Pedobacter sp. W3I1: one gene and its partner. The protein of the gene in region 1 binds, or shares a complex with, the protein of each later gene. Links are inferred from orthologs where the notes say so. Each region holds a gene or a part of one and is shown on either strand. Other genes may lie near its edges.

Region 1 (9,206 bases):
CGGGTATATTCAATACCATCAATATTGATCAGGTAAGTTTGTGCTTTATAGTTAAAAACCTCCTTAAAACCCAGCTTTATATAACCTGATAGTCCGCGTTTTTTATCTTTCGAGAAAACAGAACTCAAATGGGCATCGAAACCCATTCCAGCCAGGTTGAAAAAACATTTTTGGTTAAACTCGGCACTATCAATCCGATCGACTTTAAAATTATTGATCAGGGAAAGTGCATACCTTAAGTTTTTGGAAATATTTAAAAACCTGGCCAGACCATTCCCAGATCCAAGGGGCAAAATCCCTAAAACCTTATCGTGTTTTAGCACTTTGCTTGCTACCTCGTTAATGGTTCCATCGCCACCCGCAGCCACAATTACATCGAAGTTTTTAGTTGCTGCCTCATCTGCCAATTCCGCGGCATGGCCAACATATTCGCTAAAAACAAAGTTTGGGCTAAACTTTTCTTTATCCAGATATTGATCAATAAAATCGGGGATGCGTAACTTCCCTCTCCCACCAGAGATAGGGTTTATAATAAAGAGGATATTGATCTTTGTGTGCAAAGTGTAAGAATGAGTGCACAAAATAATCTATAATTTTTGAAATAAAGAAAATATGCTAATTTTGCACCAGTAAAAAAGTGGATTGATTTGCTATCCCGATACCTCGGGACCGGATTGCAACCACTTAAAAAAATTGCTAATGCCTTCTTTCAATCATTTAAACACCTGTTTCCAAGGGGTTTGGCAATTCTTAATTTGTTTATTTACCATTAATTTATTTAATAAATGTCATATTTATTTACATCAGAATCTGTTTCTGAAGGCCACCCAGATAAAATCGCCGATCAAATTTCGGATGCATTAATTGATAACTTTTTAGCTTTCGATCCAGAATCAAAGGTTGCTTGCGAAACTTTGGTAACTACTGGTCAGGTTATTTTGGCTGGTGAGGTAAAATCTAAAACATATTTAGATGTACAACAAATTGCCCGTGATGTAATTAAGAAAATAGGGTACACCAAAAGCGAGTACATGTTTGAGGCCAACTCTTGCGGAATTTTATCAGCAATACACGAGCAATCTCAAGATATTAACCAGGGTGTAGATAGAAGCAACAAAGAAGAACAAGGTGCTGGCGATCAGGGTATGATGTTTGGTTATGCTACCAACGAAACGGAAGACTATATGCCATTGGCATTAAATCTTTCTCATAAATTATTACAGGAATTGGCTGTTTTGCGCCGCGAAAATAACGAAATTACTTATTTACGCCCTGATGCAAAAAGCCAGGTTACGTTAGAGTACGACGATAATAACAAACCAGTGCGTATTGATGCGATTGTAATTTCAACGCAGCACGATGATTTTGATGAAGAGGCAACCATGTTGGCTAAAATCAAAACTGATTTAGTGAATATCCTGATTCCAAGAATTATCAAAGCCAATCCGGCTTACGCACATTTATTTAACGATAAAATTGAATACCACATTAACCCAACCGGTAAATTTGTAATTGGTGGTCCTCATGGCGATACCGGTTTAACCGGAAGAAAAATTATTGTTGATACTTACGGTGGTAAAGGTGCTCACGGTGGTGGTGCTTTCTCTGGTAAAGATCCAAGTAAGGTGGATAGAAGTGCCGCTTATGCTACACGCCATATTGCTAAAAACTTAGTGGCTGCTGGTGTGGCCGACGAAATTTTAGTTCAGGTATCATATGCTATCGGGGTTGCAAAACCAATGGGTATTTACATCAATACTTACGGCACTGGTAAAGTGGGTAAAACAGATGGCGAGATTGCTAAAATTGTAGAATCGATTTTCGATATGCGCCCTTATTTTATTGAGCAACGCTTGAAATTAAGAAACCCAATTTATAGCGAAACGGCTGCCTACGGACACATGGGCCGTAAGCCAGAAACGGTTACCAAAACTTTCAGAACACCAAATGGTGAAGAAAAAACAGTTACTGTTGATTTGTTTACCTGGGAGAAATTAGATTACGTAGATCAGGTTAAAGCTGCTTTCGGCATTTAATTCTTCTAATAAATTTTATAGAAAAGGCGTTTTGCATCATTGCAGAACGCCTTTTTTGTTGTGGCCTGCGCGTAACTTACGAAGTTTGCCGGTGCATGTGGCCTGCCCAAGCTTCGTAAGTTGGCCTCGTGTAGTCGGATGGTAACATTCAACACCACCAGATTCCATATTGGGTGGCTCAGCAAACAGCAGAAAAATCATTGATAACTTTTTTGAAAAGCAGGTTCCTGTGTGCATCGGTTTCGAAAGCCCTGCCATCCGCTTTATCCCGATTTTACATCGGGATGCTCGCTTTTGTCAGGTTTATTGAACTTGAGCCGGTGGTTCTTGGCAAAGAATCCCCACTCAAAAATAAATACTTGGAACTGTGCTATCTTCAGTTAATGGAGGAAGCGGATTCTCCCTTGTCTAAAATCAGAATTTGTTGTCCTGCAGTCAGATGTTACCATCTGACTGGATATTTGTGTCGGATGGTAACATCAATTCCATGTTTGGTGGCTCACCAAACAGCAGGAAATGTCGGATATGAAATAATGAGCTTGTGTTTTTTGAAAAGCAAGGTTCTGTGTACATCGGTACCGAAAGTCCCGCCATCCGCTTTATCCCGATTTTACATCGGGATGCTCGCTCCTTTCAGGTTTATTTAACTTAGGCTGGTGGTCTTAGGAAGATTAATCCCTCACAAAGAAATATTCTGGAACTGTGCTATTTTCCGGTAATAGTAGCAAAAGCCTAACCCACCCAAACCTGATTGAAATGGAAAGCCCGTAATCCCGATCTTCATCGGGAGCGGACTTGTAATAAAAAGCAGGACGAACATTAAAAAAAGCTACAACAACTGCTTTACAAAAAATAATATAAAACATGCTTTTCCCCTCCCTAGACTTACGAAATTTTCCCTACACCCGTACCCGCCTAAACTTCGTAAGCTAGGCCAAGTGGTATTTCAGTTCCTGATGGCTGCCCTGCTCAACCACTACACCCTTATCCAATACAATAATTTTATCGGCATTATTCAATGTGCTCGATCGGTGCGTAATTACAATTACAGTTTTCTGTTCAGCTTTTAAAAGTTCGATCATTCGTTGTACATGTTGCTCAGAAACCGAATCGAGCGATGAGGTGGCCTCATCTAAAATTAGAATTTCAGGATCGCGATATAAAGCCCTTGCAATGGCAATCCGCTGCCTTTGCCCGCCTGATAAAGCTGTTCCGTTTTCACCCAAATAAGTTTGAAAGCCTTTGGGTAAAGCCTCTATAAAACCAATTAAACCCAATTTAGTGGCAATATCAATAATTTTTTGCATGTCGGGTTCTTCTTCGCCAATGGCAATATTATCGATTACGTTACCAGCAAATAAATCGATCTGCTGGGGCACTACTGATATCATTCTGCGAAGCGAAGAATTGGTTATGTATTTCAGATCATATTTGCCAATGCGCACATTGCCCGCCTGTATAGGATAAATATTCTGCAGGATAGACATTAAAGTAGATTTTCCCGAGCCACTCTCGCCCACAATGGCCGTAAATTTCCCTTGTGGAATGGTTAAATTCAGGTTTTCGAAAACAGGCAACCTTGCCCCATAGCGAAAGGAAACATTTTCGAAGTGGATATCGCCAATTTTATCGGTACTCAGTTCAATCTGGTTCTCATCACTTTCGCGCTCCAGATCCATAATTTCGAACAACCTATCGGCTGCAATAACAGCATCCTGTACAGTTTTATTCATTCCGATTAAAGAGGAAACTGGTCCTGTAAAATAACCGATCAAGGTATAAAACGACAGTAATTCTCCAGGTGTAATCGAATTGCTTAACACGTAACCTGCGCCCACCCAAAGCAATACAATGGTAATCATGCGTGAAATAAATTCGGTAGAAGTACCCGATACAACAGCATTAATATTCGATTTAAAGCCTGCCTGGAGCAACTTGATAAAACGGGTTTCGGTTTTGTCGTTAGCATGATCTTCCAGGCCAAAACGTTTAATCGTACCTACTGCATTTAAGCTTTCTACCAATTGCGATTCGAGCTCGGCAGCATCTTCCATCAACCTACGCTGGGTACGTTTGTTAAACCGATCGGTAATCACATAAATTACAAAATACAATGGAATAACGGTAAGTGTAATGAGTGCGAGTTTCCAGTAGTAGGTAAACATCATGATGAATGAGAAGAAAACAATAAAAATGTTCACTACAAAATTTACGCATACATCATTTAAAAAAGTTCTGATTTTTACGGCATCGTTAATCCTCGAAATAATTTCGCCCACCCGCATGGTATCAAAAAACTGCTGTGGCAAACGGAGCAAGTGTTTGTAATAACCTAAAATAAGTTGCGAATCGATTAACTGGCCCGTTTTTAAGGTAAAAATTGTTTTCGCCGAGCCAATAAACAGCTGCACCATAAGAATAACCATCATGGCTATACTCATAAGGTTTAGCAAATTATGGTTACCATCTACCAGTACAAAATCGACTAATTTCTGAACAAAAATAGAGGTGGATAAACCCAGTACAGTATAAACAATAGCACCAAATAAAACCTGCGTCAGAATGCCTTTGTGCGGTTTAATCAAACTCCAAAATCTACCCTGGATTGATTTTTTTTCATTGCCGATCTGAAAATCTTCTGATGGCAACAATAAGACTAACGCACCAGTCCACTCCTTTTTGAATTCATCATGCGTTTTACGGTGCACTTTCCCATCTATAGGGTCCATCACCTCTATAAACTTACTATTTACTTTATAAATCACTACATAATGCTGAAGGATATCATTCACAATGATATGCGCTATAGCGGGCGTAGGTATTTTAAATAAACTATCAAAAGGTGCTTTTACGCCTTTCGCCTCAAATCCTAGTTTTTGGGCAGCTTCTACAAGTCCTAAAACGGTTGTACCTTTTTTATCGGTTCCGGCAAGCTGCCTGATGCGGGCAACGGCCAAATCCAATTTATAATGAGCAGCAATTGAAGCGAGACAAGCCGCACCACAATCTGTTATATCTCGTTGCTTAACCTTTGTACCCATTGCCTTTATGTTTTCTGGATTAAGTTTGGATTAACCCAATCATCTACCTTGTCGTAAAGTAATTGATATAAACTACGATCTGTTACTTTAAAGCGGGCGGTAAAATTCATTCCTTTTTTGAGGTATCCTTTGTAACCATTCTTCAGCATCAGAAAATTTTTATCCATCAAACACTTTACTTTAAAAGCAGGTTGATTACCATTTAAAATCACAATATCATCCGAAATATCGATCACTTTACCTATTGCCAAACCCCACTGATTATAATTATAAGCATTGATCTGAAAATGCACTTCCTGTCCTTTTCTAATCAGGCCAATATCTGAAGGGTTGATGTAACAATAAGCGGCCAAACCGGCATCGGGCGAAACTTCCCCAACTTTTTGATTGGCAAATACGTAAGCACCTTGTTGTAAGCCGACTAAATTTTGTACGGAACCATCAATCGGCGCGCGCAATACATATTGTTTTTTCTGTTCGTTAAGTTCTGCCTGCTGCCCGGAAAGCTGGCGCAGTTCGTTGCGGTAACCATTGGCTTCGGTTTGCCATTGGGTTTTATATTTGGTACGCACCATTAAGTAAACCGATTCGGCCTGCTCGAGTTCGTATTTATATTTTTCGTATTCTGATTGCGTAAGTACTTTGTTTTGATAAAGTTTACTGTAGCGCGCAAAGGTACTGGTGGCCTGTCTTTTTGCAATACCAGCATTTTTTAATTCTTGTATATATTGTTGCCAGGATGCTACATATTGCCCGGTTTGCAGACTTGATGAACCGCCATTAAACGAGAGTAGCGTGCGGATATCCTCCAGGAATTGGGTGATTTGATTTTTACGCGTTTCTACCAAAGCATCTTGCTGTTTAGGTAAACCTGCATCAATGGCCAGTAACGTATCACCTTGTTTAAGTCTTTTATTATCCGAAAGTCTGTACGCTATTAAGCGGCCATTAACCGGTACAATAAGTTCTGTTTTTTCGATGGTAGATTGTAAAATACCTGTACCTTTTATACTAATGGGTATTTTAATAAAGGGAAGGGCAATCAAAACAATTAAAATGGCTGCCACGGCAACGATATAAATTAACTGGCTTGATTTACTAATTTGGGAACGGTAAACGAGAGCGGTATTTGAAATTCTTTCTGTAGAGTAGCTGGTTAGCGCCATAGTGTCGAAATCATAAAGCATCCGCTATTCTGAAAACAGAACAGCGGATACAATAAATTGCTTATAGACTCCAAACAAGTTTCAAAACATTGGTTACTGTTTTGCTTAAAAATGCTGAAGTGTCTGCGCCAACTGCATTTAAAGTTCCTGAAAGAGAAGCTAAAAGTTCGCTTAATGTATTGTTAACAATACCACCACCTTCAACTTGTGACATTTCAGTTGTGTTCATTTCTTTAACACTAAGATTTTTTAATTCTAAACTTTTCATACTAGATTTTTTTTGAGTTTTGAGATCCCTACTCTTTTGAAGGCTTTTCGGGATGCGCCTGATGCTTGGCCAAACACTTCAACGAATGTAACCATATTCGCTATAATGACGTAGTATTAAACATCTAACACAAACCTAACGATTCGTTAATAATCCGAATAAACACCCTCTAGAACACCAAAACGCAATCTCTATTAAAAAACTAGGGTATTAGTTTTCATATTCAATTTATTCATTAGTCTTATACGCTTTTATATTCTTTTTATTCGTTGTATTCATGGCTTGGATTTTAAAAAATCAATGACCTATATGCCGTTCATTTTCATAAATGCGACCTCTTTTTCTGTAATATGATCATCGTCAATGGCATACGATTTAATATTGGCAATTCTCATTTCATCAATTACATCTATAAGATCCTGGAACTTAGCGGTTTTAGCTGGCTTGATAATGACAATCATGTATTTAGTTGGATTATGTTGATGGGTTTCAGCAACCAGTTTCTCGTTTGCCATAATCTCTTTCTGAATATTTGCTACCGGGATAACCTTCATATTTGCTTTTTCTATGGTTCCCATGTAGCAAACAGCCTTATTGTTTTTGCCGAGCAGGATGGTCATGGTACGAGATTCAGGATAATTTTCCACGACATTAACATCCGTTTTATCAGGTTTGGCGATATCTGCCGCATTTAAAGTACCTAAAGAAGTGGTGAGCATAAAAAAAGTCGTTAATAAAAACATCAGGTCGACCATTGCGGTAAGGTCTACCCTTGGTGCAGTTTTTTTGGTTCTTCCCTTTACAGCCTTGCCGCTTTGAGATTCGTTTAGTGTTGCCATAATAATTTAGGTTTTTAATGATGATGACAAGCCCGATCAAATTGCATAAAAAAAGCAGTTAAAAAATTAACCGCTTAAAGACTCCAACAGAAAATCGTCATCTCGACTGAAACGCAGTGGAATGGAAAGATCTTTAATAGATTTCTCGACTGCGTTGCACTCCGCTCGAAATGACGATCAAACTAATATACAAATCTTACTTCACCGCTTCAATTACACCGCAACCCACCCGTGGTCCTGAGTTACCGGTTGGTTGTGTAGTATAATCGTCGGTACCGCCATGTACAATAATTCCACGGCCGATAATATTTTTGATATCGCCATCTTTAATGCTCCATCTATCGGTGGTAACCGAAAGGGTTGCGTGGCCTTTACTGTCTAGCATAATATTGCCAATATCTCCGCTATGATAAGCGGCAGACCCCCATTTTCCGTGCGCTTCTTTTGTGGGGTTCCAATGTCCATGGGTGTTTTCGCCCATATTGCCGCAATCGCCATGTTCGTGAAAGTGGACGGCAACATTGCTGTCGGCACGTGCCGCAAAATTCATCTCGATATCCATCTTAATTTTTCCATCACTCAATTCATAAAACTTCGCTGTTCCTATGGTTTTAGTATGATCAGCTGTTTCTGTCAATGTTGCCTGGGCAATTTCTTTGTCGGTTTTTGTACAAGCACTTACCAGTGCTACGCCTACGATGGCTAGTTTTAAAAGATATTTTCTCATTGCTTTAGGGTTTAATTCCATACAACAAACACACTGATAATCATTTGGTTTGACTTAAAACAAGTAGGAGTAAAACCATTTCCTATGCTACTTGTTTAAGTATTATAAAATCGTATAATTATGGAACGGCCAATTGCAATGAACACTTTGAGTCAAATTTTAGAGAAATTGAGGCTTAAAGGAAAAGATAATGAATTAAAAATATCCGATCATGGTAAGATGCAGAGCAAAACGCTGGGCAAAATTTATAAACCTGAAGATTTAACTATCGTCAAAACCTATCGTTTTGAAGGAGATTCGGATCCGGCAGACAACTCAGTACTCTATCTAATCGAAGATCAGGATAAAAACATTGGTTACATATTAGACGCTTACGGCATATATTCTGATAATGAAGGGCCGGCATTTGATGACTTCTTAAAGAAGATTCCTACCGAAAATAGAGACGAACAGGAACTGTTTTCTTAATAACCTAACTTGATTGAAAAGGGAGAATTAGCGTAATCTGATTCTCCCTTTTTTTATTTTAAAAGATGAACAGGCTATAATTCCGTAATTTTGCGCCTCATTTACGAGCCCCAGATGAAAAGCAAAATCAATATCCCACCCATACCAGCTGTTTTACTGTCTATTATCAGTGTACAGTGTGGGGGCTGCAATTGCAAAAGGGCTTTTTCCACAAATTGGCGCTGCCGCTACCGCGTCCTTAAGGATCGGTTTATCAGCGGTGATTTTATTAATTGCCTTTAGGCCAAACCTGTTTAAGTTAAACGCCAAACAATGGAAATATGTTATCCTATATGGTGTTTGTTTAGGGGTAATGAATATGGTATTCTATATGGCTATAGCAAGAATCCCGATCGGTTTAGGGGTAACTTTAGAATTTGTTGGGCCTTTGGGTCTCGCCATTTTTGGTTCTAAAAAACCGGTAGATTTTCTTTGGGTAATACTGGCCGCAACAGGCATCGCACTCATTGCCCCATGGACCAGTACGGGGTTAAATGTTGCGGGTGTGTTACTGGCACTTTTAGCTGGCATTTTTTGGGCAGCCTATATTATATTGGGTGGCAGGATTTCAAAAATAATGAAAGGCGGTGATGCAGTTGCCATTGGAATGTTATTCGCTACC
Region 2 (9,151 bases), 140 kb from region 1 along the record:
TTATTGCACATGTTAAACTCATTATCCAGCACATGTCGTTCAAAAATAGTTTTGATGGCGCAGGGTTTACCTCAAAAGAAATGCAGATTGTACAGGATGCAGATCGCTTAGATGCCATAGGGGCCATTGGTATAGCAAGAGCATTTACCTATGGTGGATTCAAGAACAGGGTGCTTTACGATCCGGCCATTTTACCAGAAGAACACCTCACCAAAGAAAGCTATAAAAATACCACCGCACCTACTATTAATCATTTTTACGAAAAACTGCTGTTGTTGAAAGACATGATGAATACTGACGCAGGAAAAGCAATAGCTACAGAAAGGCATAATTTTATGCTCTTGTACCTGGAGCACTTTTACAAAGAGTGGGAGGGCAAATAACCCGCAAAAAGACTATTATAAAATACCTATTAGTAAGTATTTCAGAACAATACATTTGGGTTTAACTTTGTAAAAATTAATCCTCATGCATCCTTATAAACTAAAATACCATAAAAATAGTGTTTTGTTAATCGCGATGGTTGGCATCCCTGTGTTCTTCATTTCCTTAATGTTGTATTTTCTTTTTAGTTTACCCTCATCGCTTTCCGAAATATCCACTTTGATATTTGTTTCGCTATCGATTATTTTAATGGCACTCCTTTTATTATGGATTACCAAAACCCAGATTTTTGTACATAGTAAAATTTTAATTAGCGAAAAAGGCATCAGCTTTAAATTAAAAAGCACTTCTTTTTTATACCGGAGAACCGAATTTTTTTCGGGGTGGGAAAACGTAACCAGCGTAACCGAAATGTTCGATAACCACAATGGAGGCTACTTTTATCAAATTACATTTAAGAACCCAGATTTTCTAGCTAATTTTAGTCCGCTTAAAAACCACGAAAGTGAAGCAGACCGTTTCTTTTCTGAACTGCAAGACTATCAGGAAAGTTATAATATTGCACATCAACTACCCATCAGCAGAAAGCTTAATCCATCGAGCAGTTTTAGTTATACTTTTATTCCAAAATAGAATAGGTTAAGTAAATCTAATTGCTAATATTTTTAGTTATTAAACTATCTTTGTTAGTAAATACAGCCCTATGTTCGATCGCATTCGTGAAAAATTAAATATTCTTGCTGACGCCGCTAAATACGATGTTTCTTGTTCATCAAGCGGCGGCACGAGAAAAAACACCAATAAAGGCCTGGGCGATAGCCATACATCAGGCATTTGCCATACCTACACGGAAGATGGCCGATGTGTTTCGCTTTTAAAAATCCTCTTAACCAACCATTGTATATACGATTGTTTGTTTTGCGTTTCGCGTAAAAGCAACGATGTAAAACGTGCAGCTTTTACAGTAGATGAAGTGGTAGAACTGACCATGAATTTTTATCGCCGCAACTATATTGAAGGATTGTTTTTAAGCTCCGGGATTTTCAAAAATGCCGATTTTACTATGGAACGGCTCTTATTGGTGGTTAAAAAACTCCGTTTGGAGCAGAACTACAATGGCTATATCCACCTAAAAACCATTCCTGGCGCCAGTGATGAACTGATTAAAGAGGCCGGTTTATATGCCGACCGTATGAGCATTAATTTAGAAATGCCAACTGAAGCAGGTTTAAAACTTTTGGCTCCGGAAAAAAATCATGAGGACGTGATTAAACCTTTAGCATTTGTACAACAACAGATTACGCAGTTTTCGGCAGATAAAAAGTTAATCAAGCATGTACCTAAATTTGTTCCTGCCGGGCAAAGTACCCAAATGGTTATTGGCGCCACACCAGAGAGCGATAAGGATATTATGTATACCGCAAATGCGTTTTACAAAAATTTCTCTTTAAAAAGGGTATACTATTCGGGCTATGTACCTATTAGTAATGATACCCGAATGCCCATCCTGGGCACACAGCCGCCATTGTTAAGAGAAAACAGATTATACCAAACCGATTGGTTAATGCGGTTTTATGGCTTTAAAGTGCAGGAGATTTTAAATGATGCTAATCCAAATCTTGATGTAGATATAGATCCTAAATTAAGTTGGGCGATTAGAAATATGCAGCATTTCCCGGTTGACATTAATAAAGCTGATTATCAGATGATCCTCCGCATACCGGGCATTGGTGTAATGTCAGCCAAAAAAATTGTACAGGCCCGAAAATTCGGAAAACTCAGGATCGATCAGTTAAAAAAAATCGGCGTAGCCTACAACCGGGCCAAACACTTTATGGTTTGCCTGGACAGCCCTTACCAGCTGAAAGATTACCAGGGCACACAGATTAAAGCTTTTATTTTGGCCGAAAGCCAGAGTAAATATTTAAAAACAGATAGCAACCAGATGATATTGTTTTGAAATATCCGAATCGTCATTTCGAACGGAGTGCAACGTAGTCGAGAACCCGAAGGCTCAGCGAAGCTAAATCTATCTTGATAGATCTCTCCATTTCACTGCGTTTCAGTCGAGATGACGACCAAACGAACATCCAATGACTTACATTTTTGATGGCTCCCTGCAAGGCCTTTTAACATCGGTTTTTGAATGGTTTGAACGCAAACCAGGAAAAGTTATGCTAAAATCTTCTTCAATTTTTCAACCGGAAGCTTTTGTAGAAAGCTTTACGGTGACCACCAATGATGAGAAAGCCGATCGGGTTTGGGCAGGACTGCAAAAGAGACTCAAAAAAGACTGGCTGCGCAAATTTTATTGCAGCTATTTATCGGAAATTCCAGAAGCTTACAATCACCTCTTTCAATTTACGCTATATATTTTTCAAAGTCAGTTAGGTGCTGAAAGCAATTATGGTAATGCGCATGTAATTGCCCTGGCCAAGTATGCCAAAAGTGTTGAGAGAGAAAAACACAGGATGGAAGCATTTATTCGTTTTCAGAAAACCGGCGACGGGATATTTTATGCCAGTATCGACCCTGATTTTAATGTGCTGCCCTTAATATCTAACCATTTTAAAAACCGATATGCCGATCAACAATGGGTGATTTATGATTTAAAACGTAAGTACGGCCTGCACTATAATTTAACCACGGTTGAAGAAATTACAATTAGCTTTACTAACGGTGTAAATAAACAAAACCCGGCACCAGTTTTAATGGACGATGGCGAAGCTTTATATGCAACGCTTTGGAAAGATTATTTTAAAAGTGCAAATATTGTAGCACGTAAAAACACCAAACTACATTTGCAGCATGTGCCCAAAAGGTATTGGAAATATTTAACAGAGAAAACTCCGATTTAAATAACAGGTCGTCAACTGAGAATACTTGGTTAAAAACATGAATAAATTTGGCTAAAAAAATTAAAAGTTACTGCCATGCTGACACCTACATTCTCAATTAGCGTAGAAAGTTTGACAGTTTGGTGAAAATTTGTCCCTCAAAGCCTCTTGGCATAAAAAGTGTTAATTGTAAGCTTAGTTAAAAAACTCAAATCAAAATAAAAAAATAATAAAAGTTATGGCGTTAAACCTTAAACCAATTGCTGGCAGTTCGAACAGAGTAATAGTTGAACCGGCTGCGGCAGAAGAAAAAACTGCATCAGGTTTGTATATCCCTGATACTGCAAAAGAAAAACCATCTAAAGGAACTGTAGTTTCTGTTTCTGAAGAAGATTCTGAAGGTAAAAAAGCGAGCGTAAAAGTTGGCGATGTTGTAATTTATGGTAAATACGGTGGTACCGAATTCCCTTACGAAGGCAAAGATTACTTAATTATGCGCGAAACTGATATTTACGCTGTTGTTGGGTAATTAATGATTGAATGACTCAGTGTTTCAATGAGTGAATTCAGCATAAATCAAAAAATAAAAGAATAGGAGAGAATATTCAACCATTCTCTCATACAATCATTCAAAATTTAAAAATAATGTCAAAACAAGTAAAATATAACGTAGAAGCACGCGACGCCCTGAAAAGAGGTGTTGATATTCTTGCAAATGCAGTAAAAGTAACTTTAGGTCCAAAAGGCCGTAACGTAATTATCGATAAAAAATTCGGTTCACCAGTAATCACTAAAGATGGTGTTACAGTTGCAAAAGAAATCGAATTGAAAGATGCGGTGGAGAACATGGGTGCTCAAATGGTTAAAGAAGTAGCTTCAAAAACAGCTGATATTGCTGGTGATGGTACGACTACTGCTACTGTATTGGCTCAGGCAATTATTACTACTGGTATTAAAAACGTTGCTGCTGGTGCAAATCCAATGGACTTAAAACGTGGTATTGATAAAGCGGTTGCTGCTGTTGTAGAAAACTTAAAATCTCAATCACAAGCGGTTGGTGATGATAACAATAAAATTAAACAAGTTGCCTCTATCTCGGCTAACAACGACGAAGTTATCGGTTCGTTAATTGCTGAGGCCATGAGCAAAGTTGGTAAAGATGGTGTAATTACGGTTGAAGAAGCAAAAGGTACCGAAACTGAAGTTAAAACGGTTGAAGGTATGCAATTTGACAGAGGTTATTTATCTCCATATTTTGTTACCAATGCAGATAAAATGGAAGCTGAATTAGAAAACCCTTACATTTTAATCTACGACAAAAAAATCAGTAACATGAAAGAATTGTTACCGGTTTTAGAAAAAACTGTTCAAACTGGTAAACCATTGGTGATCATTTCTGAAGATTTAGATGGCGAAGCTTTAGCTACTTTAGTGGTTAACAAAATCCGCGGTTCATTAAAAGTTGTTGCTGTTAAAGCTCCGGGTTTTGGTGATAGAAGAAAAGCAATGTTAGAAGACATCGCAATCTTAACTGGTGGTGTTGTTGTATCAGAAGAAAGAGGTTATAAATTAGAAAATGCCGATTTAACTTATTTAGGTTCTGCTGAGAAAGTTATTGTTGACAAAGACAATACGACCGTAATTAACGGCGCTGGTAACCCTGAAGATATTAAATCACGTGTTAGCCAAATTAAATCTCAAATCGAAACGACTACATCTGATTACGATAAAGAAAAATTACAAGAGCGTTTGGCTAAATTAGCAGGCGGTGTTGCCGTTCTTTATGTAGGTGCAGCTAGTGAGGTTGAAATGAAAGAGAAAAAAGACCGTGTTGATGATGCTTTACATGCAACCCGTGCGGCTGTAGAAGAAGGTATTGTTGCTGGTGGTGGTGTTGCTTTTATCCGTGCGGTTGAAGCTTTAGCTAACCTAAAAGGTGCTAACGAAGATGAAAACACTGGTATTCAGATCATCCGTCGTGCTATCGAAGAGCCATTACGTCAAATTTGCGAAAACGCAGGTATTGAAGGTTCTATCGTAGTTCAAAAAGTTAAAGAAGGTAAAGCCGATTTCGGATACAATGCACGTACTGATGTATACGAAAACTTAATTGGTGCCGGTGTTATCGATCCAACTAAAGTAAGCCGTGTAGCATTAGAAAATGCAGCTTCTATTGCAGCGATGTTATTAACTACAGAAGTTGTTTTAGCAGACGAGCCTGAAGAAGGTGGTGCTCCAATGCCTCCAATGGGCGGTGGCGGTATGGGTGGTATGATGTAATACCATTCTATAGCGAAACGATTTCGTGTAAAAAATATTCCCTCAAGGCATAAGCCTTGAGGGTTTTTTTATGCGCTATTACTATCAAAAACGAAGCTTTATCAATTCTATAACCCATTCATTTAGTTGACGTTGGTGTAAAGTTTTGTAAGCGTAGTACAAAAATTACGTTCTTTACAACGAATATTTATTGACGCGTCTAAGGTCTAGTACTCATTTCTGAGGTTGGATTAAAGCAAGGTTCACTAACAAAGCTTCCAGAACGCAATAAAATCATTCCCTAGTGTTAGAGATTTATGAAGATTCGTTGTAAAAGGAAATGGCTTTTTCTTGTCCTGTTTTTTGGGGCATTTTTGTGTACGTCAACAAGTTTTGCCCAGGTTAATATAGGCACAGTAGATCCTGGACCGTTTACGCCCGGCAGTACGATCGCTGTTCCTTTTACTGTACCTCCTAGCTGCGTATTGCAGGGCAATCAATTTCAACTGTACTTATCAGATCAAAATGGAAATTTTGGTGCCGAAACACTTATCGGAACTTACATGGGTTTTTACAGCACTTATGTAAATGGTATACTTCCTGTTGGCCTTACTCCAGGCACAGGCTACAGGGTGAGGGTAAAATCAACCAATCCCGTATCAGTAAGTGCAGCCTCGCCGACATTTGAAGTAAAGGCAGGAGCAGCGGTTGAAGCCAAGCTAAGTTCAACATTGTTAAATGCAGCAAACAATGAAACCTTTGGTACCTGTATCAGTAGAGCCAATAATTCTTTCTCCCTCACAAACGAATCTACAGCAAACAGCACCGTTACCGCAACCATTACCGATGAAGTAAGCGGCGGAATCTTGCCGCCAATCCCTTTTCCTACAGCAATACAGACTTTTACTGCCCAACAAGCACATTACACCATTTATACCAAAGCAGTAATGCCAAATGGCACTGTGGCTACAAAAGCCTATCTGCTGATCAACAACAAAGCAATAACCGCTTTTGCCAATACCGGAAATACGGTGTTATGTTTACCGTCTGCCGATTTTACCTTTAATGTTGATGTTACTTCAACTTCGGGCATACAAAACAATTTCCCCGGAGATATTTATACCATCACATGGGGTGACCAGGCTACAACCACCCACACCCTTTGCGAAATTATTGCCAATGGTGGCAAGGTTACACACCCCTACACCAAATCATCTTGCGGAAGTGTTTCTACATCGAGTGCTGGCACAATTTACAATGCCTTTGATGTATCCATCAGGGTATCAAATGCTTTCTGTTCTACAATGGGAACACCTGTTTCTTCTTCAGCCAAGGTAGTGGTAAAACCGATAAACTCATTTACCTTTAATACACCGGGCTGTACCAATGCCAATATCATATTTGTTAACACCTCCCTTTTAGGCGAAAATCCGAATACCAATACACCAGCCTGTACCCCAAATAATGTAACCTATAACTGGTATGTTGATGGTGTGATTAAAGCGGCAAATAAACCAAAATCATTTAATTTAGTTTACAGTTTTCCAACACATGGAGAACATATCATCAGATTAGAATCTAAAAATATTACAGGCGAGTGTGATGCCGATCCTGTAGAAATGAAAATCTGCATTCAGGATCCGCCCAAGCCTGCCTTTAATTTACCATCAAATACAATCTGTGCAGGAACAACATTAAAAGCTTCTGATCTTTCAGTTTTGGATAATATATGCGAAGCCGCCAACAATTACTTTTGGTCGGTTTCTCCAGCGGTTGGTTTTACAGGTGGTACAAGCGCAACAAGTAAAGAACCAGTATTCAACTTTACCAATGCGGGCACTTACACCATCACCTTAAACATTACTACGCCATCTTGCGGTGTGATGACCAGTCTGCCGCAAACTGTTGTGGTAAATGAAAGTCCGGCAGCTACGCTTTCGCCTGATATCATACTTTGTAACCTCGCTACTTACGATTTTAACAATACCACAACAGGGCCGACCAAAACCTTGATTACGGGCACCACCCAGGATTTATCAGATACTTACACCTGGACGGTTACGCCATCGGGTTCGGGCACTTATAGCTTTACGGGAGGTACCACCGCCAACACCAAATATCCATCTATAAAGTTTGATAGTTATGATACTTATACGATTTCTGTCACCCATAAAAATAACTGCGGAACAGTAACCAGTACCCAAAAAATAACCTTTAGCACAGCTCCTGTTGTAAATGCAGGGTTAGATCAAAGCATTTGTTTTAATGATCCAAGCTTTACCCTAAGCGGAACCATAACAGGTGCCACCTCATCTCAAACATGGATTGGTGGCCAAGGAACGTTTACACCGAGCAGAAACGATTTAAATGCAACGTACACGCCAACCGCAGCCGAAAAAACAGCAGGCACAGTTACGTTACAATTAAGAGTAACAACAGCCCTGGCGCCACCTTGCAACCAGATAGATGATGATATTATTTTAAAAATAAAACCCAACATCAGTGTAACAAGCGCAGCAACTAAAACCATTTGCACGGGCAATAATATAGCCTATGCACCAACCTCTGCAGTAACAGGCGTTACTTATACCTGGACGGCTACAGGAACAGCATCTGCCACTGGCTACACAACAACTGGAATCGGGGATATTAACGATGTACTCACCAATACCGACCTTAATGCTGATGCAAATGTTACCTACACCATTATACCTCATTTAGAGGGTTGCGATGGAACACCATTCTTATTATTTATCGTAATTAAGCCAAACCCCATTGCAACAGCAGCGGCACCTAATTTAACAATTTGTAATGCCACTTCAACAGCCATTACCCTATCAGCAAATCTGGCCGGCATAAATTATACCTATACCAGTGCAGTAACAGGCGCAATAACAGGCAATAGCAATAGAGTGGTAGCATCAGCAGTAAGCCAGATTAACGATATTTTAACCAATTCGGGTACTACATCAGGTACAGTAACTTATACCATTACACCAATATCTACAAACGGTTGTCCAGGTACACCAGCTAATATTACCATTACAGTTCTACCTAATGCAACATTGGCAAACGCAGGTCCGGATGAGGCGGTCTGTAATGCTACATCTTATACATTAAAAGGAAACAATCCGATAGTAGGTACGGGTAAATGGACTATCGTTTCCGCACCTACAAGTGTAACGTTTGCAGATGATACACAGGGCAATACTGCTATCTCGGGATTACAGGCAGGAAATACCTATACCTTAAGATGGACCATTGGCGATGCCAGTTGCTCAACATCCAGTGATGATGTTCAGATTACCGTCAACCCACTCAGTGTTGGTGGTACAAGCACAGGCGATGTTAATGTATGCGCAGGTGCCAATAGCGGAAACATTAATTTAACCGGACAGATTGGGGACATTACCCGTTGGGAAAGATCTATCGATAATGGCCTAACCTGGTCTACCGTTACCTCAACTGCAAATCCATATGTATTTTCTAACCTCACCATTACTACACAATATCGGGCGGTAGTACAAAGTGGTAGTTGTGCAGAGGTACTATCAACCGTAACTACCATCACGGTAAACCCCGGAACTGTTGCCGCAAATGCAGGTTCCGATCAAAATTTATGCAGCGGGAACGGCATTACCTTAAATGGGAATAATCCTTCACCCAACACA

Evidence for each region.
Region 2: the proteins of metK (region 1) and groL are in contact, whole or in part, in a cryo-EM structure (PDB 8P4O), measured with the Escherichia coli proteins. The link is inferred for Pedobacter sp. W3I1 from one-to-one orthologs.

What each region holds. Positions count from the first base shown.
Region 1 is NZ_JAUSXN010000001.1:50,275-59,480, forward strand. What follows is about bases 2-2,910. They hold metK (methionine adenosyltransferase), read left to right. Parts: upstream 2-785; coding sequence 786-2,036; downstream 2,037-2,910. Other genes in these bases: QF042_RS00260 (diacylglycerol kinase family protein), read right to left, coding at 2-560. Also shown: more of QF042_RS00260, read right to left, coding at 1-1; QF042_RS00270 (peptidase domain-containing ABC transporter), read right to left, coding at 2,966-5,077; QF042_RS00275 (HlyD family secretion protein), read right to left, coding at 5,083-6,243; QF042_RS00280 (bacteriocin), read right to left, coding at 6,305-6,511; QF042_RS00285 (biopolymer transporter ExbD), read right to left, coding at 6,817-7,350; QF042_RS00290 (superoxide dismutase family protein), read right to left, coding at 7,547-8,077; QF042_RS00295 (hypothetical protein), read left to right, coding at 8,198-8,545; QF042_RS00300 (DMT family transporter), read left to right, coding at 8,724-9,206. UniProt on the Escherichia coli protein: Catalyzes the formation of S-adenosylmethionine (AdoMet) from methionine and ATP.
Region 2 is NZ_JAUSXN010000001.1:185,273-194,423, forward strand. The notes cover bases 3,329-6,182. They hold groL (chaperonin GroEL), read left to right. Parts: upstream 3,329-3,863; coding sequence 3,864-5,501; downstream 5,502-6,182. Other genes in these bases: groES (co-chaperone GroES), read left to right, coding at 3,460-3,750; QF042_RS00795 (PKD domain-containing protein), read left to right, coding at 5,855-6,182. Also shown: QF042_RS00765 (HD domain-containing protein), read left to right, coding at 1-383; QF042_RS00770 (hypothetical protein), read left to right, coding at 469-1,017; QF042_RS00775 (putative DNA modification/repair radical SAM protein), read left to right, coding at 1,088-2,344; QF042_RS00780 (TIGR03915 family putative DNA repair protein), read left to right, coding at 2,478-3,242; more of QF042_RS00795, read left to right, coding at 6,183-9,151.